2 linked regions of the Luteibacter rhizovicinus DSM 16549 genome follow. The protein of the gene in region 2 interacts with the protein of the main gene of each other region in a pairwise test. Links are inferred from orthologs where the notes say so. Each region holds a gene or a part of one and is shown on either strand. Other genes may lie near its edges. The genes, in order: BJI69_RS07745 and BJI69_RS08935.

Region 1 (14,886 bases), 290 kb from region 2 along the record:
GCCATCACCGGCGAATCCGCGCCGGTGATCCGTGAATCCGGCGGCGACCGCAGCGCGGTCACCGGTGGCACCCGCGTGCTCTCAGACTGGATCGTGGTGCGTATCAGCAGCAACCCGGGCGAGAGCTTCCTCGATCGCATGATCTCGATGGTCGAAGGCGCCTCACGGCGCAAGACGCCGAACGAGATCGCGCTGACGATCCTGCTGGCCAAGTTCACCCTGATCTTCCTGCTGGCCTGCGCGACCCTGCTGCCCTACTCGATCTACAGCGTGCAAGCGGCGGGTGCGGGTGAGCCGATCAGCCTGACCGTGCTCATCGCCCTGCTAGTCTGCCTGATCCCGACCACGATCGGCGCCTTGCTCTCGGCTATCGGCATCGCCGGCATGGATCGCATGATCCGCGCCAACGTGATCGCCACCTCCGGCCGTGCGGTCGAAGCCGCCGGCGACGTGGACGTGCTCCTGCTCGACAAGACCGGCACGATCACGCTGGGCAACCGCCAGGCCGTGGCCTTCTATCCGGCCCCGGGCATCGAGGAACGCGAACTGGCCGAAGCCGCCGAGCTGGCTTCGCGCGCCGACGAAACGCCGGAGGGTCGCAGTATCGTCACCCTGGCGGCGAAGTACGTCAGCGTCAGCCTGGCTGAGCGCCGCCACGACGATCGTCGCGCCGAGTTCGTGCCGTTCACCGCGCAGACCCGCATGAGCGGCGTGGATGTCGGCACCCGCCACATCCGCAAGGGCGCGATGGATGCCGTCGAGCGCTACCTCGACGGGCAGGACAGCCACCTGCCGCCCCTGGTCCGTCGCATGGCCGAAGATGTCGCCCGTCGTGGTGCCACGCCGCTGATCGTGGTCGACGGCTCGCTGACCCTGGGCGTGGTCGAGCTCAAGGACATCGTCAAGGACGGGATCAAGGAGCGCTTCGCCGAGATGCGCAAGATGGGCATCCGCACCATCATGATCACCGGCGACAACCCGCTCACCGCGGCGGCGATCGCCGCCGAGGCCGGTGTCGACGACTTCCTCGCCGAGGCCACGCCGGAAGCCAAGCTCAAGCTCATCCGCGACATGCAGGCCGAGAACCGCCTGGTCGCGATGTGCGGCGACGGCACCAACGACGCGCCTGCGCTGGCCCAGGCCGACGTCGCCGTGGCGATGAACAGTGGCACGCAGGCGGCGAAAGAAGCCGGCAACATGGTCGACCTGGATTCCAACCCGACCAAGCTGATCGAGGTCGTCGGCATCGGCAAACAGATGCTGATCACCCGCGGCGCGCTCACTACGTTCTCCATCGCCAACGACATCGCCAAGTACTTCGCGATCATCCCGGCGGCGTTCGCCACGACGTATCCGGCGCTCAACGCGCTCAACGTGATGCACCTGGCCACGCCGCGCAGCGCGATCCTGTCGGCGGTGATCTTCAACGCGCTGATCATCATCTGCCTCATTCCGCTCGCGCTGAAGGGCGTGGCTTATCGCGCGCTTGGTGCCGGCGCGCTGCTGCGACGCAACCTGCTCGTCTACGGGCTCGGCGGCATCGTCGTGCCCTTCATCGGCATCAAGTTGATCGACATGTTGCTGGTCCTCTTCGGACTGGCCTGACCGAGGTCGCCCCATGCATTCCGTGAAGCTCACCGTTTTCATCGAAGACCACGCCGACCTGGACATGGAAGTCCGCGTCGTCGCCGCGGATCACGACGTCGCCGTTGCGGGCGCGCCGGTCGCACAGGTCGCTCCGGTCGCTGTCATCAAGCCGCGCATCGTTCCGGTGCCACCGCCCAACGACGACGAGTACACGCTCGGCGGTTACGCCGGTATCTGAAACACCCGGTTCTGAAACATTCGAATCATTCCATCCCACCGATAAAGGGGTCCCGAAAGGGATCGGTAAAAACGCCATGCGTACCACTCGTTATGCTCTCCTCGCCGCTATCTGCGCACTCGCGCCTGTCACCAAGGCCATGGCCTCGGGCAGTGACGATTGCTCCAAGGGTTTTGCTTCCCGTTTCGCCGCGGCCTACCGCGAAGACGCCCAGCCTGCCGATCCGAACGCTGAGGCGCCGGCACGCCGCGGCATGGCCTCGCCGTTCTCGTCACCGCCGTTCCCCTCGGCGGAATGGCAGCTAGGCGGTGTCGCTTACCCGATCGGTGTGCCGAACCTGAACTCGCAGTACCCGCTCGAAAAGGCACTCGCCTGCAACAGCGTGGGTAAGTGGATGAAGGACAACCGCATCGAGGTCTACGGCTGGTTGAATGCCTCGGCGAACATCAGCACCTCGTCGCGCACGAACTATCCCGTGTCGTACGCCGTGCGCCCCAATCGCGTCGAGTTCAACCAGGCGCTGTTCCGCATCGAGCGCCTCGCCGACACCGTGCAGACCGATCACGTGGACTGGGGCTTCCACCTCGACAACCTCTACGGATACGACTACCACTTCACCACGGCGAAGGGTGTCTTCAGTAACCAGCTGCTCAACAATCCCAAGCCGAACGAGCCGCTCAACGGCAAGATCTACGGCTACGACCCGATGCTGTTCTACGGCGATATCTACCTGCCGCACGTGGCCGAGGGCATGGATATCCGTATCGGTCGCTGGCTGTCGTTGCCCGACATCGAAGCGCAGTTCTCGCCGAACAACTACCTGGTCACCCACTCGATCCTCTACACCGTGGATCCGTACACACAGATGGGCGTGATGACGACGACGCGCCTCAACCAGCAGTGGACGGTGCAGGTAGGTATCAATGGCGGCAACGACACCGCCGTGTGGAACCATTCGGCGCGCCCGACCTTGCAGGCCTGCGTGCGCTACGTGTCGTCCGATAACAACGACATGCTCTATCCCTGCGTGAACAGCTTCAACAATTCCGATTACAACTACAACAACGTGCAGATGTACGTCACCACCTGGGGCCATCGCTTCAGTGACAACGTGCACATGCTCACCGAGGCTTACTACATGTACGGCCGCAATATCCCAGGCTATGGCGAGGATTTCGACCCGAAGGTTGCCGGCTCGTCGCCGTACCCGGGCAAGGCGGGTGAGTACGGCATCGTGAACTACTTCAACGTCGAGCTCGATCCCAAGAACATGATCTCATTCCGTAACGAGTTCTATAACGACCAGAAGGGCCAGCGCACCGGCTATCCGACGAAGTACACGAGCCACACGCTCGGCATGACGCATTGGGTGACCCAGGATCTCGAGATCCGCCCTGAAATCCGTTACGACCGGTCATACGACGTCAATGCCTACGACGGCGGCCGCAAGGATTACCAGGCCACCGCCATCGTCGACGCGATCTTGCACTACTGAGGAACACCCATGACCACCTTGCTGCGTAATGCCATCGTCCTGCTCCTGCTCATGACCGCGGTCACCGGCGTGGCCTACCCGGCGGTGGTCGGTGGGCTCTCGGCCCTGCTGTTCCCCATCAGGCGGCGGGAAGCCTGGTCGAACGTGACGGCAAGCCGGTCGGCTCCGCGCTGATCGGCCAGTCGTTCACGGCGCCCGGTTACTTCTGGAGCCGCCCGTCGGCGACGACGCCCACGCCGAACAACGGGGCAGCGTCCACGCCTTCGAATCTCGGACCGACCAATCCGGCGCTGGCCAAGGCGGCGAGCGATCGCATCGTCGCCTTGCGTGACGCCGATCCGGGCAACACGGCGGCCGTACCGGTGGACCTGGTGACGGCCTCGGGCAGCGGCCTGGATCCGGAGATCAGCCCGGCGGCGGCTGAGTACCAACTGGCCCGAGTGGCGCGGGCGCGTCGCCTCGACCCGGCCAAGCTTCGGGCGCTGGTGGCAGCGAATACCGACGGGCGTCAGTTGGGTGTGCTGGGGGAGCCGCGGGTGAATGTGTTGAAGCTCAACCTTGCCGTCGATGAGGCGGCGCGGTAACCATCGATCGTTGTCGCGGACCCATCGCCGCTGAAGCGGCTCCCACAAGAGCATCGCCGCTGCTGTTCCTTGTGGGAGCCGATTCATCGGCGATAACCAGATCGCCTCACCCCATCCATTACCCTTGCACCATGCAGCCCCACCTCCCCGGCCACCCCCATGACTGACGACCGCGATGCCCGAGCCAACGCGCTGCTCAGTACGGCCAGCGACGAAGACGGCCAGCGGCTGAAGGTCTTCCTCGGCGCCGCACCCGGCGTCGGCAAGACCTACGCGATGCTTTCCGCGGCACGGGATCTCAAACGTCAGGGTATCGACGTCGTCGTCGGCCTGGTCGAAACCCATGGCCGCTCCGACACGGTCGCCCTGGTCGAGGGCCTGGAAGTGCTGCCGACCCGGCCCGTGCGCTACGCCGGCCGGGACTTCCGCGAGTTCGACCTGGAGGCTGCCTTGCTGCGCCGACCGGCCGTGCTGCTGGTCGACGAACTCGCGCATACCAACCTGCCCGGTGGCCGTCACACGCGTCGCTGGCAGGACATCGCCGAGCTGCTCGATGCGGGCATCGAGGTGTATACGGCGCTCAACGTGCAGCATCTGGAGAGCCTCAACGACCAGATCCGCCGGATCACCGGGGTGGCCGTACGCGAGACCGTCCCCGACGCCTTCCTCGACCGTGCGCGTGACATCGTGCTGGTCGACCTGCCGCCCCGCGAACTGATCGGCCGGCTCAAGCAGGGCAAGGTGTACGTGCCGGAAACCGCCGCGGTCGCGCTCGACAAGTATTTCTCGCCGACCAATCTTGCCGCCCTGCGCGAACTCGCGGTCGAAACCGTGGCCGCGCACGTCGACAGCGACCTGCGCGAGATCATGCTCGCCCGCGGCGATGCGATGCCGGTACGTCGTCGTTGCATGGCGGCCATCGATGGCCAGGGCCAGAGCGAGTACCTCGTGCGCATCACGCGACGTATCGCGGAACGACGAGGGTCGCCATGGAGCGTGGTCTTCGTCGATCGCGGTGGCCTCGATGCCGACCGGCGCGAACGCGTGGATGCCGCCATGCGCCTGGCCCGTCGCCTCGGTGGCGAGGGTGTGATCCTTCGCGGTCACGCCGTGGCCGACGAACTGCTTACCTGGGCGGATCGCGAAGGCGTGGGCCAGATCATCGTCGGCCGCACGCGCGAGCGGCCGATCGCGCGGCGCCTGGGCTTCTCGCTCACCCAGCAGCTGCTGCGTCGCGGCGCCCACCTCGAACTGACCATCGTCGCCACACCGGCCGAGCGCGCACGTGCGCGTCGCCGCCTGCGTTTCAAGGACGGCCACGGATCGCGCCGCGAGTACGCCTTCGCCACCGGCGCGACCGCCATCGCGATGGCGCTGTCCTTCGTTGCCGACCGTTTCCTGTCGGTGGCCAACCTCTCGTTGATTTTCCTCACTGCCGTGCTCGTCGTTGCGGTGCGCACGCGCATGGCCGTCGCGGTCTATACGGCGCTGCTATGCTTCTTCGGCTACAACTTCTTCTTCGCCCCACCGCGTTACACGCTGGCGATCGCCAATGCCGACGACGTGCTGGCGGTGGTGCTGTTCCTTGTCGTCGCCCTGGTCTGCAGCCGGTTGGCGACACGGCTGGCCGGACAGGTCACGTCGCTGCGTGCGGCCCAGGTGCGCGCCCGCGCCCTGGTCGCACTGGGCCAGCAACTGGCGACCAGCGCCGACGCAGACAGCATTCGCAAGGCCGGCGCCTCTGCGCTGGCCCGGGCGCTGTCGATCGAGATCGCGATGCTTGCGCGCGATGCCAACGGTCACTTCAAGGTCATGAATTCGGTGCCCGATGCGTTCGCCTTGTCCACCCAGGACCTCGCTGCCGCCGAATGGTGCGAAAGCCACGCCGAGCCCGCCGGCCGCTACACCGATACCCTGCACGCGGCCTCGTGCTGGATGCTGCCACTCGGCGCCGAACACCAGCGCGCGGGCGTCGTCGCCCTGCGTTTTCCGCTCAGCGCGCGTGAGCCCGATGCCGACCGGCGCAGCCTCGCGCTGGCGATGGTGCAGGACATCGGCCAGGCGCTCGACCGCGCGCGGCTCGCCCACGAACTGGAAGGCGCGCGCGTGCAGGGCGAGACCGAACGCCTGCGTAGCGCCCTCCTCTCGTCCGTCTCGCACGATCTCCGTTCGCCACTGGCCTCGATGATCGGCTCGGCCGGCACCCTGCTCAGCTACGACGCGCAGCTGCCCGCGAACGAGCGGCACGAACTGCTCCAGGCGATCCTCGGCGAGGGCCAGCGCCTGGACCGCTACATCCAGAACCTGCTCGACATGACCCGGCTCGGCCATGGCACCTTGCAGCTCCATCGCGACTGGGTCGACGCCGGCGAGATCGTGGCCGCCGCCGTATCGCGCATGCGCAAGCTCTTTCCCGACGTGCGGATCGACGTGCACCTGCCGACGGATACCGTGCTCCTGCACGTGCATCCGGCGCTCATCGAGCAGGCCCTGTTCAACATCCTCGAGAACGCCGGCCGCTTCACGCCGCCCGAGGAACCGATCCGGGTCACGGTCCGCTCCGAAGCAGGCCGGCTGCTCGTCGACGTGGCCGATCGGGGTCCGGGTATCCCGGAAGACGAGCGGGCGCGGATCTTCGACATGTTCTATTCGGTAACGCGCGGCGATCGCGGTGGCAAAGGCACGGGCCTCGGCCTGGCCATCTGCCGCGGCATGATCGGTGCGCATGGCGGCAGCGTGGAGGCCTTGCCCCACGTGGGCGGAGGCACGACCATTCGGGTCTCGCTGCCGCTGTCGCCGCCCCCCGAATCCAACGCATGAACCCCACCGCTCCACGAGTCCTGGTCATCGATGACGAAGCGCAGATCCGCCGCTTCCTCGATATCGGCCTGCGCGCCGAGGGCTACCAGGTGCTGCTCGCCGCCAACGGAGAGGAAGGCCTTGGGCTCGCCGCGACGCAGTCGCCCGATGTCGTCGTGCTCGACATCGGCCTGCCGGACATGGAAGGCCACGATGTGCTGCGCGAGATCCGCATGTGGAGTGAAGTGCCCGTGCTGATGCTTTCCGTGCGCGATTCGGAGAGCGAGAAAGTCCGCGCGCTCGATCACGGCGCCAATGATTACGTGACCAAGCCCTTCGGCATCCAGGAGCTGATGGCACGTCTGCGTGTGCTGCTGCGCCAGGGCGCCAAGGGCGGTCAGGCCGATGCGCCGGTACGCTACGACGACGGTAGCCTCGTCATCGATCTTGCGCGGCGCGAAGTGCTGCTCGACGGCGCGCCGATCGCGCTCACGCGCAAGGAGTTCGCCGTGCTGTCGCTGCTCGTCCGCCACCCAGGTCGCGTCGTCAGCCAGCAACAGATCCTCCGCGAAGTCTGGGGTGCCACGCACACCCAGGACACGCATTACCTGCGCATCGTCATGGGCAAGCTCCGTCTCAAGTTGGGCGACGATCCCTCGACGCCGCGCTGGCTGAAAACCGAACCCGGCGTCGGCTACCGCTTCCCCGCCACCTGACCAAATTCGACACCCGCCCCCTGTAGGAGCCGATTCATCGGCGAACGGGTGCTCGCAGAAACGGCACCTAATCAGGGTGGGAGCCGATTTATCGGCGAAAGGGTGCTCGCAAAAACGGCAGGCCTGAAAGCGCCAGAACACGGGACATCACTCTCGAGCTCGCCCAACTGTGACGCACCCCTCATCCCGCGAAACGCGCCCGCTTTTTCAGACTATTCTGATTCCTCCGCCACGATGAACCCATGACCTTCCGCCCCTCTCACCAAGGAGCGCGTCATGACACCATCCCGAACCCACGCCACCCTTCAGCGTCTTGCTGCGGCTGCCAGCCTGTTCTCCGGACTCGTCACCGCAACACCGGCGTTGAGCGCGTCACCCGTGTGCAGCAACGAACATTTCCGGACCGGCGAACTCACCCTGCCGAGTTACGACGAAGCCATGGCCGAATGCGTGGCGCAGGAGTCCGCTCTGACCCATCCGGAACGGGGTGCGTTTGCGCCCTTGCGTTCGTGCCACGACACCGGCGCGCAAGGGAGTCACGGCCCATGGCGGCATGGCCGCATCGCGGTCGATGTTCTCGAGCGAAGCAGCGGCGACCGTTACACCTTCGAGGGACTGTGGATGTGCAAGCCAGTGGCGGAGGCAACGGCAAGCACCCATCGCCGCTGAAGCGGCTCCCACAAGAGCCGACTTGTATCGAGCGCCTCCTGTGGGAGCCGCTTCAGCGGCGATCCCGGCAGCGGGCCAGTTCGCGGCTAAGCCTCGCTAGCCTGCCGCGCCAGATACCGCCCCGGTGAATCGCCAAACGCTCGCCGGAACATCGCCACAAACGCGCTCGGCGTCGCATATCCGAGCGCATCGGAGACCACCGAGACAGGCTCGCCATGAGCCAGCCGTTCCAGCCCACGCGCCAGCCGAGCCTGCTGTCGCCACTGCGCCACGCTGCACTGGGTCTCCTGGCGAAACAGGCGCGTGAGCGTGCGTGAGGACATGCCTGCCCAGCTCGCCCAGTCGTCGATGCCACGGGTGTCGTGCGGGTTCTCGTACATGGCCATGGCGACGCGGCGAAGACGGCGATCGATCGGCATCGGCAGGTGCAGCGATTCCACCGGGGCACGGCGCAGTTCGTCGAGCAGCACGGCGAACAGGCGTTCGCGTTCGGGCTCGACCGTCACGGCGTCGGCCGGCCAGGTGGCGGCCCGTTTGACGATGGCGCGGAACAGGTCATTGACCCCGACCACGCAGGGGCGGTCGGGCAGGACCGACGCGGCGCAGGGTGCGATGAACACGCCCCAGGCGTGGCTCGGGCCCGCAATGCTCACGGTATGCATCATCCCCGGCGGCATCCAGCCGGCGCGATGCGGCGGCAGCAGGTAGGAGCCATGCTCCGTACGTGTGATGAAAAGCCCTTGTTCCACATAGAAAAACTGGCCGCGCACATGGCTGTGCCAGTCCGTTTCACGCAGGGGAATTTCGCCGCGCGCCTCGTAGGCAATCAGGGGCGGACCGTCGGCGCTTTCCAGCAATCGGTGAAGGGTTTCGTCGTGCATTTTGGCCCGATCTCGACATAAGTTGGCCGACTAACGATATCAGGCCGATTGCTTCCATGACTATCATTTGCAACCCCAAGCAACTGTCCTGCGCCCGGCATCCGCCGACGACCGGCGCCCGTGACCCTGAAGCGGAGATCCCTATGATCCGTCTCGTCACCACCGATTTAACCGAATTCAGCGAAGGTCAGGAGGCGGGCGACGCCTTGGTCACCTTTGTCGCCTGCGCCCACGCCATGCTCGATCCCACCACCCCTGAGGAGCAGGTCCGCCGCCTGGAACCCCGCCTGCTGGCTCAATTGCCGACCCTGAAGGCGCTGGGTGTCTTCGATCTTTTCGAGGTGCGCGACCCCGCCTTGGCGGCCCTGCTGGCCGACGAAGGATGAATATCCGAGAAACCTGAAATATCCGGCGGACACATATTTGCCTTGACAACTATATTTCGGGCAATAGAATGCGTGTCCATGAACAATCCCACATGCCCTTCGTACGACGGCCGCGACTCCCTGGGTGCCCTCATCGGCATGGTGCGCGGTGAAATCGTCCGTGCGATCGAGTCCGATCTCGCCGCACTGGGCGTCGACCTGAAGTTCACCCAGTTCCATGTCCTCAAGCGCCTGGCCACCCACGGCGCCATGACGGCCACGGAGCTGGCCCGGGCGGTGGATCTGGACGGCGGCGCCATGACCCGCCAGCTCGACCAGCTCGAGGCCAAGGGCTATTTGCGGCGCAAGCAGCACGAGCAGGACCGTCGAGCCCTGCGTATCGAGCTGACCGAAGCTGGCGAGGCGCTCTGGAAGCATCTGCACGAAAGCAACATCGCGACGCTCGAGCGGGCCCAGAAGGGCCTCACCGGGACGGAACGCGATCAGTTGCACGATTACCTGGAGCGCGTGCTCAACGCGCTCCGCGACAAAGACTGAACTAAACGTCCGAGGCAATACGCATGCGTCTGCACACACTCGTGGCGGCCGTCGGGGCCGCGTTGATTCTTTCCGGCTGTGTCACCAGCCGTGGACTGGATCCGCAGGGTCAGCTCACCGACCCGACCACTCTCCACGCCGACCGTACCCTGGCCAAGGTGGCCGTTTCGCCGGCCGGCTGGCCGTCGGCCGACTGGTGGACGGGGCTCGGCGACAGCCAGCTCACCTCGCTGATCGAGGAGGCCCTGAAGGACAACCCGGATCTGGCCACCGCCGATGCGCGCGTGCGTCAGGCCCAGGCGCAGGCCAGTGGCGCCGACGCCGCACGCGATCCGACGTTCAACGTCGGTGCCGGCGCCGCGGGCGCGCACCTGCCGGGTTCGTTGCTGCCGTCGCCGCCGGGTAACCACTTCTCGTGGACCAAGTTCGGCTACGGCAACTTCAGCTGGGACCTGGACCTGTGGGGCGGCAAGCGTGCCGCGTGGGAAGCGGCCCTCGGCAGCCAGCGCGCCACGGAAATCGATGCTCGCGCCGCGCGCATCGAGATCTCGACCAACGTCGCCCGTGCCTACGTGCAGCTCGGCTACGCGTTCACCCAGATGGACGTGGCCAAGGCCGAACTGGATCGCAGCAAGGCCTCGCAGACGCTGACCGTGCAGCGTGTCGCCGCCGGTGTCGACAACCAGACGCAGGTGAAGCAGGCCGATAGCGAAGTCGCCTCGGCCGAGCGCGAGATCGCCGTTTCCGCGCGCGCCATCGACACCGCGCGTATCCAGCTCAGCATGCTCCTGGGCAAGGGTCCGGACCGCGGCATGGACATCACCCGTCCCGCCGCGCTGGCGCCGTCCGCCGTGGCCATCCCGGCGAACCTGCCCGCCGACCTGATCGGCCATCGTGCCGACCTGGTCGCCGCGCGCTGGCGCGTCGAGGCGGCATCGAAGGACATCGTCGCGGCGAAAACGGAGTTCCTGCCCAACGTCTCGCTGGGCATCCTCGCCGCCCAGGCCGCGGGTGGTTCGGACAACCTGTTCTCGTCGCGTGCGCGCTTCTGGCAGGTGTTGCCGGCGGTGAGCCTGCCGATCTTCGATGGCGGTCGTCTTCGCGCGAACCTGTCGGGCAAGGATGCCGAGTACGACCTCGCTGTCGCGCAGTACAACAAGACGCTGGTCGGCGCGCTCAACGACGTGGCCGACGACCTCTCGGGCCTCGACTCGCTCGGCACGCAGATCCAGGCGCAGCAGCGCGCACAGGATGCGGCGCAGCAGGCGTACGACCTCTCGCAGCTTCGCTACAAGGCCGGTGTCGGCAGCTACCTGGAATCGCTCGTGGTGCGCCAGCAGCTGCTCGAAGCCCAGCAGCGCATGGCGTCGCTGAAGGCGCAGCAGGTCGACACGTCCGTCCAACTCATTCAGGCGCTCGGCGGTGGTTTCCGCCCCGAGGCCGACGACCAGCCCGTCGTCGCCGCCACGCCCGCCACTCATTAAAAATCGTACCGAGGCCGCTTCCGATGTCACAAGAATCCATTGCCCCATCCGGCGCCGTCGTTGCGCCGCCACCGAAGAGCCGTCGCGGCTTCTTCCTCAAGCTCCTGGTTGCCGTCATCGTGCTCGCCGCGATCGGCTGGACGGTCTGGTACTTCGTGGACGGTCGCTGGGAAGAAGACACCGATGACGCCTACGTCAACGGCAACGTCGTGCAGATCACCCCGCAGATCGCCGGTACGGTAACCTCGATCGGCGCCGATGACGGCGACCTCGTCCACCAGGGCGATGTGCTGGTCAAGCTCGATCCGAGCGACGCCGAAGTCGCGCTGGAAAGCGCCCGCGCCAACCTCGCCAACACGGTGCGCAAGGTGCGCGGCCTGTACAACAACGTGACCTCGTCGCAGGCCGACGTGGCCGTTCGCCAGACTGCGGTGGATCGTGCGCGTCAGGACTATAACCGTCGTCGCGATCTCGCCAAGTCCGGTGCGATCTCCGCCGAAGAACTGTCGCATGCCGCCGATACGCTGACCTCGGCCGAGAGCAGCCTGTCGTCGGCGAAGCAGGCCTACAGCAGCAACAAGGTGCTGGTCGACGACACCGTCGTCGCCTCGCATCCGGACGTCCGCGCCGCGGCCGCCAAGCTGCGCTCTGCCTATCTCGACGATGTTCGCGCCACGCTCGTCGCGCCGGTGGACGGTTATGTCGCCAAGCGCACCGTGCAGGTTGGCCAGCGCGTGCAGCCGGGTGCCGCCTTGATGGCCGTCGTGCCGCTCCACGAAGTGTGGATCGACGCGAACTTCAAGGAAACCCAGATGAACAAGATGCGCATCGGCCAGCCGGTCGAGGTGACTGCGGACGTGTACGGCGGCAAGACCGTCTACAAGGCGAAGATCCGCAGCCTCGGTATCGGTAGCGGCAGCGCGTTCTCGATCCTGCCGGCGCAGAACGCCACGGGCAACTGGATCAAGATCGTCCAGCGCGTGCCGGTCCGCGTGGTCTTCACCGACCCGAAGCAGCTCGAAGAGAAGCCGTTGCGCCTGGGCCTTTCGACCAAGGTCACGGTGAACCTGCACGACCAGAGCGGCCCGCTGCTCTCGACGCAGGCGCCGACCAAGGCCGAGTTCTCCACGCCGATCTACGACAAGCAGCTTGCCGACGCCGACACGGATATCGCGCGCGTCATCCACGAGAACGCATCGGCGGGTGAAGGCGAGCAGCAGAAAGCTCCGAAGTAAGGAGACGGTCTCATGAGCACCGAATTTCGACCGCCAAACCTGGCGTTGTCCACGATCGGCCTATCCCTTGCGACGTTCATGCAGGTGCTCGACACGACGATCGCCAACGTATCGTTGCCGACCATCGCGGGCAACCTGGGTGTCAGCTCCAACCAGAGCACGTGGGTGATCACCTCGTTCGCGGTCAGCAACGCCATCGCGCTGCCGCTGACCGGCTTCCTGACGCGCCGCTTCGGTGAAACGAAGCTGTTCGTCATGGCGACGCTGCTGTTCTCGATGGCCTCGTTCCTGTGCGGTATCGCGCAGAGCATGACCATGCTCATCATCTTCCGCGCCATCCAGGGCGCGGTGGCGGGCCCGATGTATCCGATCACGCAGAGCCTGCTGATCTCGATCTATCCACCCGCCAAACGAGGTATGGCCCTGGCGCTTCTGGCGATGGTCACCGTCGTCGCGCCCATCGCGGGCCCGATCCTCGGTGGCTGGATCACGGACAACTACACCTGGCCGTGGATCTTCTTCATCAACGTGCCGATCGGCATCTTCGCCAGCTTCGTCGTGGCGAACCAGATGAAGGGACGTCCGGAAGTCACCGAGAAGCCCAAGGTGGATTACGTGGGCCTGATCACGCTGATCATCGGTGTGGGTGCGCTGCAGGTCGTGCTCGACAAGGGCAACGACGAGGACTGGTTCTCGTCGCCCTTCATCATCGTCACCGCGATCATCGCTGCCGTCGGCCTGGCCGTGTTCCTGATCTGGGAACTCACGGACAAGGACCCGATCGTGAACCTGAAGCTGTTCCGGCATCGCAACTTCGCGATGGGCACGCTATGTCTCGTGCTCGCCTACGCGGCGTTCTTCGCGATCGGCCTGCTGGTGCCGCAGTGGTTGCAACGCAACGTCGGGTACACGTCGACCTGGGCCGGTCTCGCCGCGGCACCGTTGGGCATCATCCCGGTGATACTCACGCCCTTCGTCGGTCGCTATGCGCATAAGTTCGACTTGCGTGTGCTGGCGTCGGGAGCGTTCCTGGTGATGGGCGCGACGTGCTTCATGCGCTCGGAGTTCTATCTCGACATCGACTTCTACAGTGTCGCGATGGTGCAGCTGATCCAGGGCCTGGGCGTGGCGTTGTTCTTCATGCCGATCCTCAGCATCCTGCTATCGGACCTGCAGCCCCGAGAGATCGCGTCGGGCTCCGGCCTCGCCACCTTCCTGCGTACGCTGGGTGGCAGTTTCGCGGCGTCGCTGACCACGTTCCTGTGGGACCGGCGGGCGGTGGTCCATCACGAACGGCTGACCGAGACGATCACGCCATTCGATCCGACGGCACAGCAGGCACTGACGACGATCGGTCACGGCGATTCGCAATACGCGACCTCGGCGCTGAACGCGATGATCACCAACCAGGGCTACCAGATCTCGTTCAACGAGGTCTTCCACCTGCTCGGTTATGTGTTCATCGGCCTGGTCTTCATCGTCTGGCTCGCAAAGCCACCGTTCGCCGCCAAGGCCGGTCCAGCCGCGTCAGGCCACTAAGCCCGGCAAGCCAACGCGGACCTGCTGGACATGTGGGAGCCGTTTCAGCGGCGATGCTCTTCAAAAAAAAGCCCGGCCTCGTGCCGGGCTTTTCAACATCCAGAACACAAGGATCAGAGATTGAAGCCGATACCCACCAGCGCCATCGTCTCGCCGCGGTTCGGCTCCTTGAAGCTGCCGTTCGAGATGTGGCGGATCTGGAAGCTCACGTTCTTCATCTGCCAGCCCAGCGTGCTGACGAACTGGTAGCTGCTGGAGAGCGCCTGCGTGTGACCGCCCGCGGTGCCAGCGACCTGGAAGCTGAAGAAGAGCGGCTGGTACCAGTCGCTGTCGGTGCCGTAGTGGAAGCGGGCGCCGGCGGCGCCGAGCCACACGTTGTTGGTGACGCCAGGCTGCGAAAATTCGTAGCGCTGGATGTTGCGGCCATTGATGTAACCGACCGAGACATCCGGCGACCAGGTGAAGCGGCTCTGGCCGATCTGGTACGGGTTGAAGACGGATTCGATGAAGAACACGTTGGTGCCGTGCGTATCCATGTAGCTGCGCCCGCCCTGGATTTCCAGGTGCGTATCGGCGACGGCGGGGAGGGCGACGGCGGAGAGCGAAAGCGCGGCGACAAGGCCGAGGGCGAAGGGGGACGAACGCATGGGGGAGCGGTCCTTGTGGTGGGACGTTTTGTTTATGAACCGGATCGTTCGGTAATGGGTGTTGAATGAACGTGAATCAACGAGGGTAC
Region 2 (14,646 bases):
CGAGCGTGGCGGCTGGAAGCTGGTCTACAACGACAAGCCTTCCGACGCGATCAAGGGCTTCGAAACGCGCCGCATGATGACCGACCTGACCTACTCGGCAGGCTTCGCCGTGTCGTCGAAGGGTGATATCTCCGACGTGCGCTGGGATGGTCCGGCGTTCAAGGCCGGCCTCTCGCCGGGCATGCACATCATCGCGGTGAACAGCAAGGAGTTCTCCGGCGACGTGCTGAAGGACGCCGTCACCGATGCGAAGACGAGCAAGGCGCCGATCCAGCTGCTGGTCAAGAACTTCGACCAGTACAAGACGATCAACGTCGACTACCACGACGGCCTGATGTATCCCCATCTGGAACGCGACAAGAGCAAGCCCGACTGGCTGGGCGAGCTGTACAAGGCAAAATAAGACGAAGGGCCCGCAAGGGCCCTTTCTCTTACTGTAGGAGCCGATTTATCGGCGATACCCCTGACTTTGTGGGAGCCGCTTCAGCGGCGATGCTTTCAGGCGCCTTCGCGAGCACCCATCGCCGATGAATCGGCTCCCACAGATGAATCGGCTCGCACAACAGCGGTACCGGGCACGCGCTTCGCCGCTTTCAATCCGAACAGCGGCCGGATGAACGCCACGCGGCGGATCACGAACTCGTGCAGCACGTAGCAGCCGGCAACGGTTCCGCTCACCACCAGCGCGGGTTCCAGCCACGGCCCCAGAGACATCGGCTTCAGCCAGAACACCAGCAGGATGATCAGGCTCTGGTGCAGCATGTACCAGGGATACACCGCCTCGGTGCAGTACGGTAGCCACCGGAAGGGACGATCGAGGAAGGCCTTGCCCCAGCCGAGAATCGTCAGCAGGGCGGTCCACAGGTACAGGCAATGCGACACCTCCGTCAGCCTGTCCCAGAACGCGTCCGGTACGCGGTGCACCCAGGAATCGGCGGTGACCAGGTGCCCGGCCAGCCGCAGGCCCATGTAGACCGCGATCGCCACGCCGGCCGTCACCAGGGTCGCCTTGCGTATCGCCACGACGCGAGTCCAGAACCCGGCCTCACGGGCAAGCAGGTAGCCGCCGAGGAAGATCGTCGCGTACTTGGCATGCTGGTACCAGTCACCGACGAAAGCATTCGTTGCCGGGAAAAACGGATCCAGCGTCAGGACATAAAACTCGAGAAGCGCGGCCGGTGCGACGATCATGACCCAGGTCGGCGCACGGCAGAAGGCGGCGACGCCGGTGCGCACCCGGGCCAACCCCAGCAGGGGCATCAAGGCGACGAGACACAGCGTGTATGTCCACAGGTAGGGCAGGTACCAGAGGTGGTTCCAGGTGATGCCGTACTGCCACCCGCCGAAGCTGTCCTTCGGCCAGGGGTGGACGTGCCAGTAACTGACCAGGAAGTTCCAGAACCCCGGGGTCAGGTGACCGTTGGCGACGCCTTCACAGTACGGCTGGATGGGCACCACCACGAACATGCCGAAGATCAGCGGCAGCATCAGTCGCCAGGTGCGCTCCCTCGCGAATCGCCAGAGGCGACCTTCGGGCGCGGCTAGGGCGATCGCTGCGCCGGAGATCAGGAACAACAGGGACATCCGCCAGCGGTTCACGAAGAGCATCGGCCACTGCAGCCACTCGGCCGTGTACGCGCTCTTGATGTGGAAGTCCCAGCCGACAACGTAGGCCATGCCCGTGTGATACAGGATCAGTAGTGCGAAGGCGAAGATGCGCAAGGCATCGATGTCGTGGCGGCGGGTCGTGCTCATGGCCGTGCATCCTGTCGTGAAGGCTGGCGACAGGATTGGCTTCGGGACGGGCCGGCACCATCGCGAAGGGCCGAAAACAAAGCTTTTAGGGACGAACTGTGGGACGGTGGGGATGGTTTTCCTAACGGACCACCGTGACGACGCTATGATTCCCCGCATGGAAGCGACCGCCCCGATACCCCCCGGTAAGGAACTGGACCAGGCCCATCGACGCCGTCGTTGGCTGATGATCGGTTTCTGGTTGCTGGTCTTCGTCACGGCGGCCATCGGCAACACGATGACCAGCCGGATGGACGCGATCCGCTACAACATCGCGGCGCCGACCTGGCAGATCGCCACCAACGAATTCAGCAGCATCACCATCGGCCTGTTCATCCTGCCCTTCCTGTTGTGGGCCTGCGACCGCTGGCCCTTGCACGCGGATACGTGGCGTCGGCGCTTGCCTTTGTACTTCCTGGGTAGCGTGGCGTACTCCGCCGTCCACGTGGTCGGCATGGATCTGATCCGGATCCTCGTCTATGGGAGCTTTGGGTCGAGATACGAGCCGGGCCCGTGGACCACGCAGGCGGTCTACGAGTACCTGAAGGATGTCCGGACATTCTTCCTGATCGTCGCCGTCGGCCACATGGTCGAATGGTTCGGGCGGCACATAAAGGGCGAAGCCAGCCTCCTCGACGTCCCCGACGAGGGGCCGCCGGTGGAGGCCGTCGACCGCCCGGAGCGCTTCCTCGTTCGCAAGCTGGGGCGGGATTTCCTCGTCGCCACGGCCGACATCGAGTGGGTCCAGTCGGCGGGCAACTACGTCAACCTGCGGGTACGCGGCCGGGACTATCCGCTGCGCAGCACGCTCGCGGCGCTGGAGACGCGGCTGGATCCGGCCGTGTTCGTCAGGGCGCACCGGAGCTATCTGGTCCAGCTGGCGCAGGTGACCGCCATCGAGCCGCTCGATGCAGGCGATGCCCGCCTCCACATGACGGACGGCACCGTCCTGCCGTGTAGCCGGCGCTACAGGGAAAGCCTTCGCGCCGCCGCGGCAGGCGCCGAACCCGCACTGGCCCGAGCCTGACGGCTCAGGCTAGGCCGCCCACGGTCATTCGGCTACAATCCCGGACCTGCAAGACGCGCTCGTAGCTCAGCCGGATAGAGTAGTGGCTTCCGAAGCCATTGGTCGGGGGTTCGAATCCCTCCGGGCGCACCATCTTCTCCCAAGGCGCCGCTCCCCCGTAGGAGCCGCTTCAGCGGCGAGCTCTTCCAGCCCGCCGCGCTCTGTCTCACCCCGCGAACCCGCCCCCCTCGAGAAACGCCCGCTCTTCCGGCGAGGTCTCGCGCCCCAGCTCGCCGTTCCGATGCGGGAACCGCCCGAAGCGCCGGATGATGTCGCGGTGCGTGGCCGCGTAAGGCTGAAACGCACCACCCAGCGCATCGAACAGCCTCACGGAAAGCTCCTGATCCGCCAGGTCTTCCGAGTGCTCGAAAGGCAGGTAGACGAAGGCGCGCATCTCGGGGTCGAGCTGCTGGTCGAAGCCTCGCTCTAGCACGTGTCGCGCAATCGAGCGCGCCAGTGGGTCGGTCGCATACATATGACCGCAACCGCGGAAGGCGTTGCGGGGGAACTGGTCGAGAAGGATCAGCAAGGCGAGGCAGCCCTCGGCTGTCTCGCGCCACGCATTCAGATCGCCGCGCGCGGCAGCAAGATGTGCACCCATGAAGTGCTCGCTGAACATGCGATCGAAGCCTGCGTCGCTCTTGAACCAGCGATCGAAGCCTGCGTCGCGCCAGAAATGCACGACGCGTTCGGGAGATTCGGGAAGGGGAAGGGAAGCGGTCATCGGCCATCCTGCGGCATGAGATCGCCCGATGATAATGGCGCTGTCCGGGATGGGCGCAATTTGCCAATCCTTTGCGTCGCGTGCGTGCTCTGCTGCCCCGATCGTTCAAGCTGTTTCGACGTCGTGGAGTACGTGCCATGAAACTGCGCTCATGCGTGTTCGCGCCGGTCGTCGTGCTGGCAGCGTGGCTTGGGTGGGCGGCCGCCTCAACGGCGGCGACCACGGCCACCCTTCCCGACCCGGCACGCGCCGGCTTCGCCGATCGGCTGTATCGGCTGGATTGCGGCCGCTCCCTCGCGAACGACGAATCGGTGTGGACACCGGGAGAAAACGTCGGCAAGCCGATCGAATTCTCCTCGACATGCTGGCTGATCAAGCACGGCGGCACGTGGCTGATCTGGGATACCGGCGTGCCGGAATCCGCCTTGAACGACCCGAAGGGCTGGTCGACCCTTCCCCAGTTGATCGTGTACCACCTCGATCAGTCGATCTCCGGCCAGCTTTCCGCGATCGGCCTGACACCGGACGATATCCACTACGTCGCGATCTCGCATACGCACGGCGACCATATCGGGAACGTCGCACTGTTCCCGAAGGCGACGGTCCTTATCCAGCGCGTCGAGTACGCATGGATCCGTTCGCCGGATGGACCGAACGCCAACGTGAATCAACTGAAGGCGCTGGCGCGCAAGCTCATGGGATCGCCGAAGCATCTCCAGCTTCTCGACGGCAACACGGACGTGTTCGGCGACGGCAGTGTCACGCTCTTCCCCACGCCGGGACACACGCCGGGAAGTCAATCGCTTCTCGTCCATCTGAAGCAATCCGGCTTCATCATCCTGTCGGGTGACGTCGCCCATTCCGCCGCGAATCTGCGCAACGATGTCGTGCCCAGCCTGAATACCGATAAGGCCGCGTCGGTCACCTCGATGGAGAACGTCAAGGTCATGATGGATCGATATCACGCGCAGCTATTCATCAATCACGACAAGGCGCAGACCGACACGCTGAAGATCCTGCCTGCCTTCTACGACTGACGGCGGCTCGTCACGTCACCAATGGTACGAGAAGCCCGCATAGATCTGTCGATCCGGCGTCACGCTGTTCACGCCCACATTGGCGCCAATATCCAGCTGGAAGTCGGGGCTTGCCAGGTAGGTGAACGCGATATCGGCGGACGCCTGCTTCACGTGGCCCGACGGATCGCGATTGTCCTGGCGCCAGTACTCCACGGCCACGGACAACGCGTTGGTCAGGGGGTGCGCGATATTCACGAGATTGGTCACGGCCAGATGTCGACCGTGCCCATCGGCATCGGCCAGCGCATCGAGCTCAGGTCCGATCGTCAGCGTGAAGCCGCCACCCACCGCGGCGCTCATCGGTGCCGCGACGCCGCCTTCCCAGTGATCATTGCCGATGCCGTGCGATGCGGTCGGTGCTTTCACGAAGGGAATGATCGAGGCGTTGAACACGTCGCCGCTGTAGAGGCTGGTTTTCAGGCGAACCGTCAGGTCGCCCGCGCCGCGCGTGGTGTGACGGTCGCCGTCGCTCTTCGTCGTGACGCGCACGGCCGGTGCCCAGTTCACTTCGATATCGGTTTGCGCGCCGATGCCGTACTTGATGTATGGATTCACGAAGTACAAGGTGTCGGAGCTACTCCCTGCGTGCGCGTCGTGCGTGTCGTTGTCCACGTCGGTCTCGAGCTGCCACGTACCCTCGGGCACGGTGCAGGCGCTATTGGCCTTGGTCGGACGGTCCGTGCATATGGGAGGGGCATCGTCGGCGCGGGCAACGAAGGCCGGGAGAACACCTAGCAGGACGACGGGTAGGAGCATGGTACGGAGGATCATGGTCAAGCCTTAGGATCAGGAATGACCAGCCATGGTGGGCATCGTCGTCTAAGGGTGGCGCTGTATTGCCCGTCCTGGTATCAAGATCCTATCAAGATGCCTCAGTCCAGGCCTGCCAGCCGGTAGCCGACCTGGAGTTCGGTCACGAGGTGACGCGGCCTGGCCGGTTCGTCCTCGAGCTTTTGCCGGAGATTGGCCATGTAGACACGCACGTAGTGCGGTCGCGTGGCGTAACCCGGACCCCATACGTCATGCAGCAGTTGCCGATGGGTCAGCACCTTGCCTTGCCCGCGGACCAGTGCGGTCAGCAGGCGGAATTCGATCGGTGTCAGGTGGACGGCTTCGCCGCGACGCGACACTTCGTGTGTTGCGAGGTTCACTTCGATATCTCCGAAGCGAATGCGCGCGCTGGCCTGGCCGCGATCGCCGGCCAGGCTCGCCCGGCGCAGCTGCGCACGCACACGCGCCACCAGCTCGGGAACACCGAAGGGCTTGGAAAGATAATCGTCCGCGCCCGCCTCCAGCGCGGCGACTTTCTCCGCTTCGCTGTCACGCGCGGAAAGCACGATGATCGGCGCCGACGACCACCCGCGCACGTCGCGGATCACGGCTTTGCCGTCGTCGTCGGGGAGGCCGAGATCGAGAACGATCAGATCGGGTTGACGGCTCGCGGCTTCGATCCGGGCACGCAAGGCATCACCGGCTTCGAACACGGTCATGTCTTCGCGCTCGAGGGCCAGCTTCAGGAACCGGCGAATATCCGATTCGTCTTCGACGACCAGGATGCGCGGTTTGTTCATTCGGGGTCTTCCAGGTCGATCGTCGGCGGCTCGCCGGCGACCAGGGTAATTTCAAAGCGTGCGCCATGCGGGGTGACCCTCGACGCGGCGATGCTGCCACCGTGTGCCTCGACGATACGCCGTGACAGCGACAGGCCGAGCCCGACACCGGGAATGGACGATTCGCGTGCGCCACGGGAAAACGCGTCGAAGAGGGAATCCGCGTTGACGCCCGGTGGAAAACCCGGGCCATCGTCCTCGACGGTCAAATGGATTCGCGTGCCGACGCGGTCGGCGCGGATGCGAAGGGTCGCGTCATCGGGGGTGTACTTGGTGGCGTTGTCGAACAGATTCGCCAGCACCCGCTCGAACAGGGCGGCGTCCAACGACACCAGCGGAAAATCTCGCGACATGTCGACCAAGACGCGGCGACCGCCGAGATCGATCGATGCCAGCGCGGCACCGACGACCTCATCCAGTGCCTGCCATTGCAGGTCGAGGCGCACACCTTCGCCCTGCATGCGCGCCGCATCCAGCAGGTTCACCACCTGGCGCTGCATGCGGTCGGCCTGGTTCGCGATGGCGCGCGCGACGTCGTTGTCTCCGAGCATGCCTGCCATGCCACGGATGGCCGTCAAGGGTGTTCGTAGATCGTGGGACACGGCGGCAAGCAGCGTACTGCGTAGCCGCTCGCCTTCCATGCGCAGCTGGGTTTCGTGGGCCACGTCGACGAAGTGCACGCGCTCGATGGCCAGGGCGATAAGCGACTGGAAGGCGCGTAGCAACGTGACCTGCCCGGCATCCAGGGGCGTCCTTGTCGTGCGTTCCAGAAGCAGCACGCCGCGCGTACGCATCGCGGTGGGAAGCGGAAGATAGGTGGCGTTGAACGCGAGGAGTGTGTCCGTATCCTGTCCTGCCGGAAGGCCTTGCTCGAGCACCCACTGGGCGATGCCGGCGTCACCGGGGCCTTGTGGTGACATACGGTCATGGTCGTCGGGAAGCAGGAGGGTTGCGCTGCCATCTAACAACGGGCCGATGCGTGTGGCGCATACCCGGGCGATGTCGTCATTGCGGACGGCCACCGACAGGTCGGTCGCCACGGTGGCCAATGCGCTCGCACGTTTCTCGCCGGCGGCCGCGGTGACGGCTTCGTCGCGCAACCGTGCTGCCAGCTGTCCGGTGACGAGGGCCACCGCGAGCATCAGGACGAACGTAAAGATGTACTGCGTGTCCGACACGTGGAACGACCAGACCGGCGGCACGAAGAAGAAGTCGAAACTGCCGACGGCGACAAAGGCGGCCAGGGCGCCGGCGGCGCGGCCCCAGCGCAGCGCTACGAGGACGACAGTGAGCAGGAACACCATCACCACGTTCGACAGGTCGAACACGCGCAGAAGGAGTGCCGCGATCCCGGTGGTGGTGGCGCAGGCAGCCACCGCATAAGCCAGCACGCGGTAGCGGAACGGGCGCGGTGTCACCTCGAGGCTGTACGGAATCATGGTCAGCCATGATAGCGGCGCTCTCGTGGGTGCGGCTATCGGTACGGGGTCTCCGCGGCGTCGATTACCGCGACGCCGTCAGGTCGCTTGACAGCCTGCCGGCCCCCTTGCGATCTTCCGTCGCACAGCGCCGACGGACCATTCGCCGGCCCACCAGGGGGCAGCATGGAAGACAAGGGAACACCTGACGATTTCGCGCGCGCGATGGCAGACAGGCTCAAGAAGCCTGAGTACGCCACGGGTACGTATGAACCGCCGAAGCGTAAGGGCGGGAAGTCCGCCGTCATGGCGAAGATCGAGAGTCGCGCGGACGCACTGGCGATCGTCAGGGAAACATCGATCCTGTTTCTCTGCCTCGCGGGCCTGCAAGCGTTCCTCGCGATGTTTATCGGCCGCGCGTTGATCGTCGATGCGGTGATCTACGTGGTGCTCGCCGGTCTGCTCTGGCGCTTCAATAGTCGGGCCGCCGCGAGCATTCTGGTGCTCTTTGCCGCCTTGGTCGCGGCTGTGACGGTGGCCCACCTGATGGGTGTCAAGATGCCTGGTGGAACCAATGTCTTCCTCGCGGGCATAGCGCTTTGGTCGGCGATCCGCGCGGTGGAAGCCACCTACAAGCTGCGCGGACAATTCGCTTCCGCGGATGCTGCGGCATCCACGTAACGATCGATCACCCGGGCGCTTGCGCGCTCGGGGCTGCCATCAACATCGCCGCTTCATCGGCGATGATTTGCGCCGCTTCCTGCACGTACGGATCCTTCGACGGCTTGGTCGGCTCGGGACGCTTGTCCAGCGCCACGCTGCGCTCTTCCGGATCCAGGCCGTCGTCACCCTGAAGCGCGGTGTCGTCGTCGGTGGGAAGGCCATCCGCCAGGTTCAGTGCCTTGCGGCGCGCGCGGAAGTCCGCGGAGACTTTCAGGTCGGCCTCGCGGGTCGCTTTGCGCTCATCGAGATTCAGCGAGACGGTCGCGCGCGCCGCCGTCGCCTGGAAGGCGGCGAGCTCGTCGATGGTGAGCTGCCAGCGTGCGGTGTGCTGTACGCGTGCCAGGTGCGCGCTATCGAGTTTGGGAAAGAGCGGCGCGAGCGTCTTGTTCTGCGTGTGGGGAACGGCCGCTATCGACGACGCTGGTAGCGCGTTCTTGTAGGTCGACTCGCCGAAGTCCTTTTCGTCTTCCGTCGCCGGGAACGCGATATCCGGCGTCACGCCCAGCAATTGCGTGCTGTCGCCGTTGATGCGATAGAACTGGGCGATCGTCATCTTGAGCTCGCCGAGTTTGCCGTCGTGCGCTTCTTCCACGGCCTCGTCGAGGTCGAGCAGGTTCTGCACCGTGCCCTTGCCGAACGTGCGCTGGCCGAGGATGACGCCACGGCCGCGGTCCTGGATCGCCGCGGCGAAGATTTCCGAGGCCGACGCCGAGCCATGATTCACGAGAACGCCCAGCGCACCCGACCAGGCCGGCGCGGCGTTGGTGGCACCTTGCACCTCGACCTTGCCGTCCGCGCTGCGCACCTGCACGACCGGGCCGGCACCCGTGAACAGTCCGACCATGTCCGAGGCTTCAGTCAAGGATCCGCCGCCGTTATCACGCAAGTCGATGACCACGCCGTCGACCTTCTGCTTCTTCAGCTCGCCGAGCATGCGCGAGACATCGCGCGTCACGCTGCGGTAGTTCGCATCACCCGCGCGCCTTGCGTCGAAGTCTTCATAGAACGATGGCACGGTGATGATGCCCAGCTTGTGCGCATGGCCCGGTTCGCCGACCTGGAGCACGGTCTGCTTCGCGGCTTCGTCCTCGATGCTGATGTGGCGGCGGGTGAGGGTGATGGTGTGCGGGGCGACATCGCCCTTGCTCTCATCGGGAAGCAGCTCGACGCGCACGGACGTGCCGCTCTTGCCCTTGATGAGCGCAACGACATCGTCCGAGCGCCAGCCGATGACATCGGTCAGCGGCCCTGCGCTGCCCTGGCCGACGCCGGTGATGCGGTCACCCACATGGATCTTCCCGGACTTGGCGGCCGGGCTGCCCGGGATCAACTCGGTGACCTGCGTGTATTCGTCGTGCTCGCGCAGATAGGCGCCGATGCCTTCCAGCGACAGGGACATTTCCGTGTTGAACACGGTCGCGGCCTTCGCCGCGAAGTAGTCGGTGTGCGGATCGGTCGACTCGGCGTACGCCGTCATGAACAACTGGAAGGCGTCGTCGGTGCTGGTCTTCTCGATGCGCGAGACAAGGTTCGCGTAACGATGGGCAAGCGTCTTGCGAATCGCGTCGTCGCCTTGTCCGGCCAGCTTCAGGCGCAGCCAGTCTTCCTTGGCGCGTTCACGCCAGAGCTCATGGAGTTCGTCGGTCGACGCAGGCCACGGCGCGGCCTTCCGTTCGGTGGCGATGGACTCATGGGCCGTGAAGTCGAAGCCATCCTTCAGCAGCGATTGCGCGTAGCGTGCTTCGTCGACCACACGGTTGAGGTAGAGATTCACCGGCTCGAAGGCGGGCGTCAGGTCACCCTCGTCGATGGCGTTGCCGAGCGTGGGCCGAAGCGGCGCGAAATGTGCGATGTCGGCCTGGGTGAAGTAGCCGCGCTCCGGGTCGAGCGTTTCGACCAGCTTGTCGAAGACGACGGCGGAGAACGTCGCATCCAGCGGCCGGGGCCGGTAGTGGAAGCGGCTCAGGAACAGGGTGGCAACCTTGCCGGCAACCGCTTGCTGGTCGCTGGCGACGAGCGCGATCGGTCCCTGGGTATCGGCGTGCGCCGCTGCGCCCGTGCTGGTCGGTGCCGCCTGGGGTGCGCCGGTGGCTGTGGCGAGGGCTAAGGTTGCACAGAGCGCCAGGGCGGCGAAGACGGTGGTGCGGGGCGAGGTCATTGGGGGGAATTCGGTCGGGATGCGATGGGGTCATTCTGGCATGGGCAAACCGGATGGAGGGGGCAAATGGCAGCGAGTTCTTGCGTTTCCGTGAGGTGGTGAGGGGTGCTGGGGATCGCCGATGAATCGGCTCCTACAAGGCGCGGGTGGGGTGGGTGGCCTGGGATTGGCCGCGCAGTGCGCCGGCGCGTCCCGGAGACTCGGCCAGTGCGGTCTTGAAGGCGGTCGCGGCGAGGTCGGGCTGGTTTTGCGCCAACAACAGATCGCCGAGTTGCTCTCGCGCGGGAAGGATCGGGCCGGGGGTCACCGGGCGTTTCTCCAGCGCATCCTCCTTGTCCGCCGCCGAGGTGAGTAGCGCCACGGCGTTCGCGCGGTCACCCGCGGCCTGCGCCGACCATGCCTTGACTTCATCCGCCAGCACGGCGGTCTGTACCGACCAGTAGGTGTCGCCGCTATCGCTCAGCTGTTTCGCGATCTGCTCGAGGCGTGTCGCCTCCCGGCCTGCGTCGTTGGCGTGGCCGGTACGGGCCAGGCCCATGCCTCTGGCCCACACGGCGATGGCGACAACCGAGGGTGGTGCACCCGCGGGGTCCTTGATGGTGCTTGCCTCCACCCAGTGACCCTGTTCGACCGCGACGCGGATCGGCATGGCGGTGGCCGCATAAGCGACGCCGAAATCGGTCATGTCGAGCGATGGCATGGCGCGCATGTCGTTCACGACGCCCGCCGCGTCTTTGGCGCGACCGGTCTGCATGTACGCATAGACCAGGTAATCCATCGCATGCAGCTGGCCCATGACGTCGCCGTGTTCACGCGCGGACGTCTCGGAGGCGAGATTGGATCGAATGGAGTCGTCCCACAGTCCCAGCCGCGTGAAGATGTGCGAGGGCATGTGCAGGGCATGCGGTGCGGACGGCGCGATGCCCGCGTACTTCCGGGCGGCGGGAAGGCCGCGTTGCGCCAGCTCGGCACTGTCGCAGGCGTGGATCAGGTAGTGGGCGATGCCCGGATGGTCGGGATTCACGCGAAACAGCGGCTCGAGAATATCGATGGCCTGCTTCTGCTTCGCGTGGGTCTTGTCGGAAGGAGCGGCATTGGACAACAGTGCCAGGGCGTAAAACACCTGCGCCTCGACATCCTTCGGATTGTCGTGGGCGAGCACCGCCATGGCCTGTTCGTAAGCCAGCGTGCGCTGCGCAGGTTTCAGGCCGGGATCGACCTTGTAGAGCTGACCGAGCGCTCCGATGAACTGCTTCTCGCGGGGGCTCGTGGCGCCCAGGCGGGTCGCCTCGAGCATGGCCTTCTGGCCGGCCGCGAACGTGTCGGGTGGAAGCGACGGTGCCCAGACCGGATGGAAATAGGTCATCGCCTCACCCCAGCGCGCCATGGCGCAGGTCGGGTCGGCGGCGGCGATATCGCGAAACGCCTTGGCGGCGGGCCCATAGGCGAAGGAGTGCAGCAGGGCGACCGCACGGTCGAAAGGCTGCTGCACCTTGGGATCGCAGGAGATGGGAAACGTGACTCTCCCGAGTTTCTCGGGCATCCCGTGGTCGTGCATCTCCTGGCCATGTGCCGCTGCGGCGATCAGCAGCGACACCCACACGAACCACGACCGACGAAACATACGCATCTCCGTTCGTTACCGGGAGCCACGGGCGCCGTGGCTCGCGATAATTTACGCCGGTCGGGCGCTGGCGCACATAGCCATTCCGGCCATGTGTACCGGCCTCAGACGAGGGTGGTCACGATGTCGATGTTGCCGTGTAGCGCCTTCGAGTAGGGGCAGGTGCGGTGCGCGGTGTCGACGAGCGACTGCGCCACCTCGCGATCCAGGCCCGGCAAGCTCACGTTGAGACGGGCCTGCAGGAAGTACTGGTCGCCGGCCGTGCCGAGGTCGACCTCGGTATTCACTTCGGTGTCCTTGGGCAGGGCCACGTGCTGCGCACGGGCCGCCAGGCCCATGGCGCCGATGAAACAGGCGGACCAGCCGGCGGCGAGGAGCTGCTCCGGGTTGGTGCCTTCGCCGGCCGTGCCGGGCGGGGACAGCTTGATGGCCAGGCGGCCGTCGGAACTGCGCGATTCGCCGTCGCGGCCGCCGGTGGTGCGGGTCTTGCCGGTATAGAGGACGTTCTCGATGCGTGACATGGTGGTCTCCCGTTCGGTTTGAGGTGGTGACTAGGAGACGCCTGTGGCGTATCCCGGTTGTGTCGCCATGCCTGCCGAAACGCGTCGGAATGTGTAGTGGCCACCGCGGGATACATTGGGATACATACCGGTTGGCCCGCTACGTTGCGATACAAAACGGCACTCCCGGCGACACGCCCGGGATACGTGGCGGGGCTTCAATAAGTCATCCTCATTCACAGGTGACGCGCCATGACCTCCTCCCGTCTTCTTATCGGCTTCTCTGCGATCTGCCTCGCCCTGATCGCCGCGTGGCCCGCCGGCTGGGCCCGCGACCGTGCCGGCGACGCCACAGCCGCTTCCGCGTCCGTGCCTGCGCCGGACTTCGTCGGCATCGACCACTGGTTCAATTCGCAACCGCTTTCCCTCAAGGACCTGCATGGCAAGGTCACCCTGGTGGAGTTCTGGACGCACGAGTGCATCAACTGCGTGCATGTCGTGCCGCATACCGAGGCGCTGTACAAGAAATACGCGAACGACGGTCTGGTCGTGGTCGGCGTGCATACGCCGGAGTACGACGAGGAACATGAGCTTCCCGGGATCGCATCGGCCATCAAGGCGCAAGGCATCACGTATCCGGTCGCCGTCGACAACGGCTACGCCACCTGGAACGCCTATGGCAACCGGTTCTGGCCTGCGCTATATCTGATCGACCAGAACGGCAAGATTGTCTACAGCCACTATGGCGAGGGAAACTACGACGAAACCGAAGCACGCGTCCGCCAGCTCTTGGGCAAGGCGTGACCAGGGCCTGACTCTGCCTGACATCACCCACGGGAGCCTTTCATGGACCACGTCGACCATATCCTCGTCGTCGATGACGATCGCGAAATCCGCACGGGTGTCGCGCAGTACCTGCAGAAGAACGGGCTGCGTACCAGCGTAGCGGCCGATGGTCGCGAGATGAATGCCCTGCTCGATACCACCGCCGTGGACCTCATCGTGCTCGACATCATGATGCCTGGCGACGACGGGCTGGTGCTCACCCGTAACCTGCGCGCGAGCAAGCACCGGGCGATCCCGGTGCTCCTGCTCACCGCGCGCGACGACGAGACCGACCGGATCATCGGGCTGGAGATGGGCGCCGACGATTACGTGGTCAAGCCATTCTCGCCGCGCGAACTGCTGGCGCGCATCAACGCGGTGATCCGCCGCACGCGCATGCTGCCGCCGAACCTCCGCGTGACCGAAGCCAGTGGCATGCTCGGTTTCGGTCGCTGGCGCCTGGACACCACCGCGCGCCATTTGCTCGACGACGAGGGCACCATCGTGTCGCTGAGCGGCGCGGAATTCCGTCTGTTGCGCGTGTTCCTCGATCACCCGCAGCGAATCCTCTCGCGCGACCAGCTGCTCAACCTCACCCAGGGGCGCGACGCCGAGCTGTTCGATCGCTCGATCGACCTGATGGTGAGTCGTCTCCGCCAGCGCCTCGTCGATGACGCCCGAGAGCAGGCCTATATCAAGACCGTGCGCAATGAGGGCTATGTCTTCACCATGCCGGTCGTCGTGCTCGGGGAAGCGTCGTGAATGCGACGCTGGCGCGCTGGATGCCGAAGAGCATCGCATCGCGCCTGTATCTGATCATCTTTACCGGGTTGCTGCTGGCGCACGGCATGTCGTTCGGGCTGCTGTTCTTCGAGCGCTACCAGAGCGCGAAGACGGTCATGCTCAATACCCTCGAGCACGACGTCGGTACATCGGTGGCGATTCTCGATCGCCTCCCGGCCGCGGAGCGGCCGGCATGGCTGGGTCGGCTACAACGCGACAATTACCGCTACATCCTCGGTCCGGGCCAGGGCGGCACCGATCCGATCTCGGATCGTGCGCGCGTCGTCACCGGTCTGATCCAGCGCGAAGTCGGTCCGTCGTTCGCGGTCAAGGCAAATACCG

What was found.
Region 1: the proteins of BJI69_RS08935 (region 2) and BJI69_RS07745 interact in binary tests that used the Escherichia coli proteins (3 or more experiments, as listed by UniProt). The link is inferred for Luteibacter rhizovicinus DSM 16549 from one-to-one orthologs.

Annotation. Positions count from the first base shown.
Region 1 is NZ_CP017480.1:1,693,176-1,708,061, forward strand. What follows is about bases 3,686-6,924. They hold BJI69_RS07745 (sensor histidine kinase), read left to right. Parts: upstream 3,686-4,063; coding sequence 4,064-6,724; downstream 6,725-6,924. Other genes in these bases: kdpC (potassium-transporting ATPase subunit KdpC), read left to right, coding at 3,686-3,904; BJI69_RS07750 (response regulator), read left to right, coding at 6,721-6,924. Also shown: potassium-transporting ATPase subunit KdpB, read left to right, coding at 1-1,605; BJI69_RS07730 (hypothetical protein), read left to right, coding at 1,619-1,825; BJI69_RS07735 (outer membrane beta-barrel protein), read left to right, coding at 1,902-3,320; BJI69_RS22840 (hypothetical protein), read left to right, coding at 3,330-3,494; more of kdpC, read left to right, coding at 3,455-3,685; more of BJI69_RS07750, read left to right, coding at 6,925-7,419; BJI69_RS07755 (hypothetical protein), read left to right, coding at 7,696-8,088; BJI69_RS07760 (AraC family transcriptional regulator), read right to left, coding at 8,175-8,969; BJI69_RS07765 (hypothetical protein), read left to right, coding at 9,113-9,355; BJI69_RS07770 (MarR family winged helix-turn-helix transcriptional regulator), read left to right, coding at 9,434-9,892; BJI69_RS07775 (efflux transporter outer membrane subunit), read left to right, coding at 9,916-11,376; BJI69_RS07780 (HlyD/EmrA/EmrK family protein), read left to right, coding at 11,400-12,611; BJI69_RS07785 (DHA2 family efflux MFS transporter permease subunit), read left to right, coding at 12,624-14,150; BJI69_RS07790 (acyloxyacyl hydrolase), read right to left, coding at 14,264-14,797. UniProt on the Escherichia coli protein: Member of the two-component regulatory system KdpD/KdpE involved in the regulation of the kdp operon. KdpD may function as a membrane-associated protein kinase that phosphorylates KdpE in response to environmental signals.
Region 2 is NZ_CP017480.1:1,979,597-1,994,242, forward strand. Bases 4,386-7,384 are described here. They hold BJI69_RS08935 (response regulator), read right to left. Parts: upstream 6,235-7,384; coding sequence 5,536-6,234; downstream 4,386-5,535. Other genes in these bases: BJI69_RS08925 (N-acyl homoserine lactonase family protein), read left to right, coding at 4,386-4,621; BJI69_RS08930 (transporter), read right to left, coding at 4,637-5,434; BJI69_RS08940 (DUF4118 domain-containing protein), read right to left, coding at 6,231-7,384. In the rest of the region: BJI69_RS08900 (M61 family metallopeptidase), read left to right, coding at 1-403; BJI69_RS08905 (acyltransferase family protein), read right to left, coding at 499-1,755; BJI69_RS08910 (LytTR family DNA-binding domain-containing protein), read left to right, coding at 1,913-2,821; BJI69_RS08920 (DUF924 family protein), read right to left, coding at 3,027-3,584; more of BJI69_RS08925, read left to right, coding at 3,722-4,385; more of BJI69_RS08940, read right to left, coding at 7,385-7,712; BJI69_RS08945 (hypothetical protein), read left to right, coding at 7,878-8,372; BJI69_RS08950 (carboxy terminal-processing peptidase), read right to left, coding at 8,380-10,572; BJI69_RS08955 (tetratricopeptide repeat protein), read right to left, coding at 10,706-12,196; BJI69_RS08960 (organic hydroperoxide resistance protein), read right to left, coding at 12,301-12,717; BJI69_RS08965 (redoxin family protein), read left to right, coding at 12,949-13,500; BJI69_RS08970 (response regulator), read left to right, coding at 13,543-14,283; BJI69_RS08975 (sensor histidine kinase), read left to right, coding at 14,280-14,646. UniProt on the Escherichia coli protein: Member of the two-component regulatory system KdpD/KdpE involved in the regulation of the kdp operon.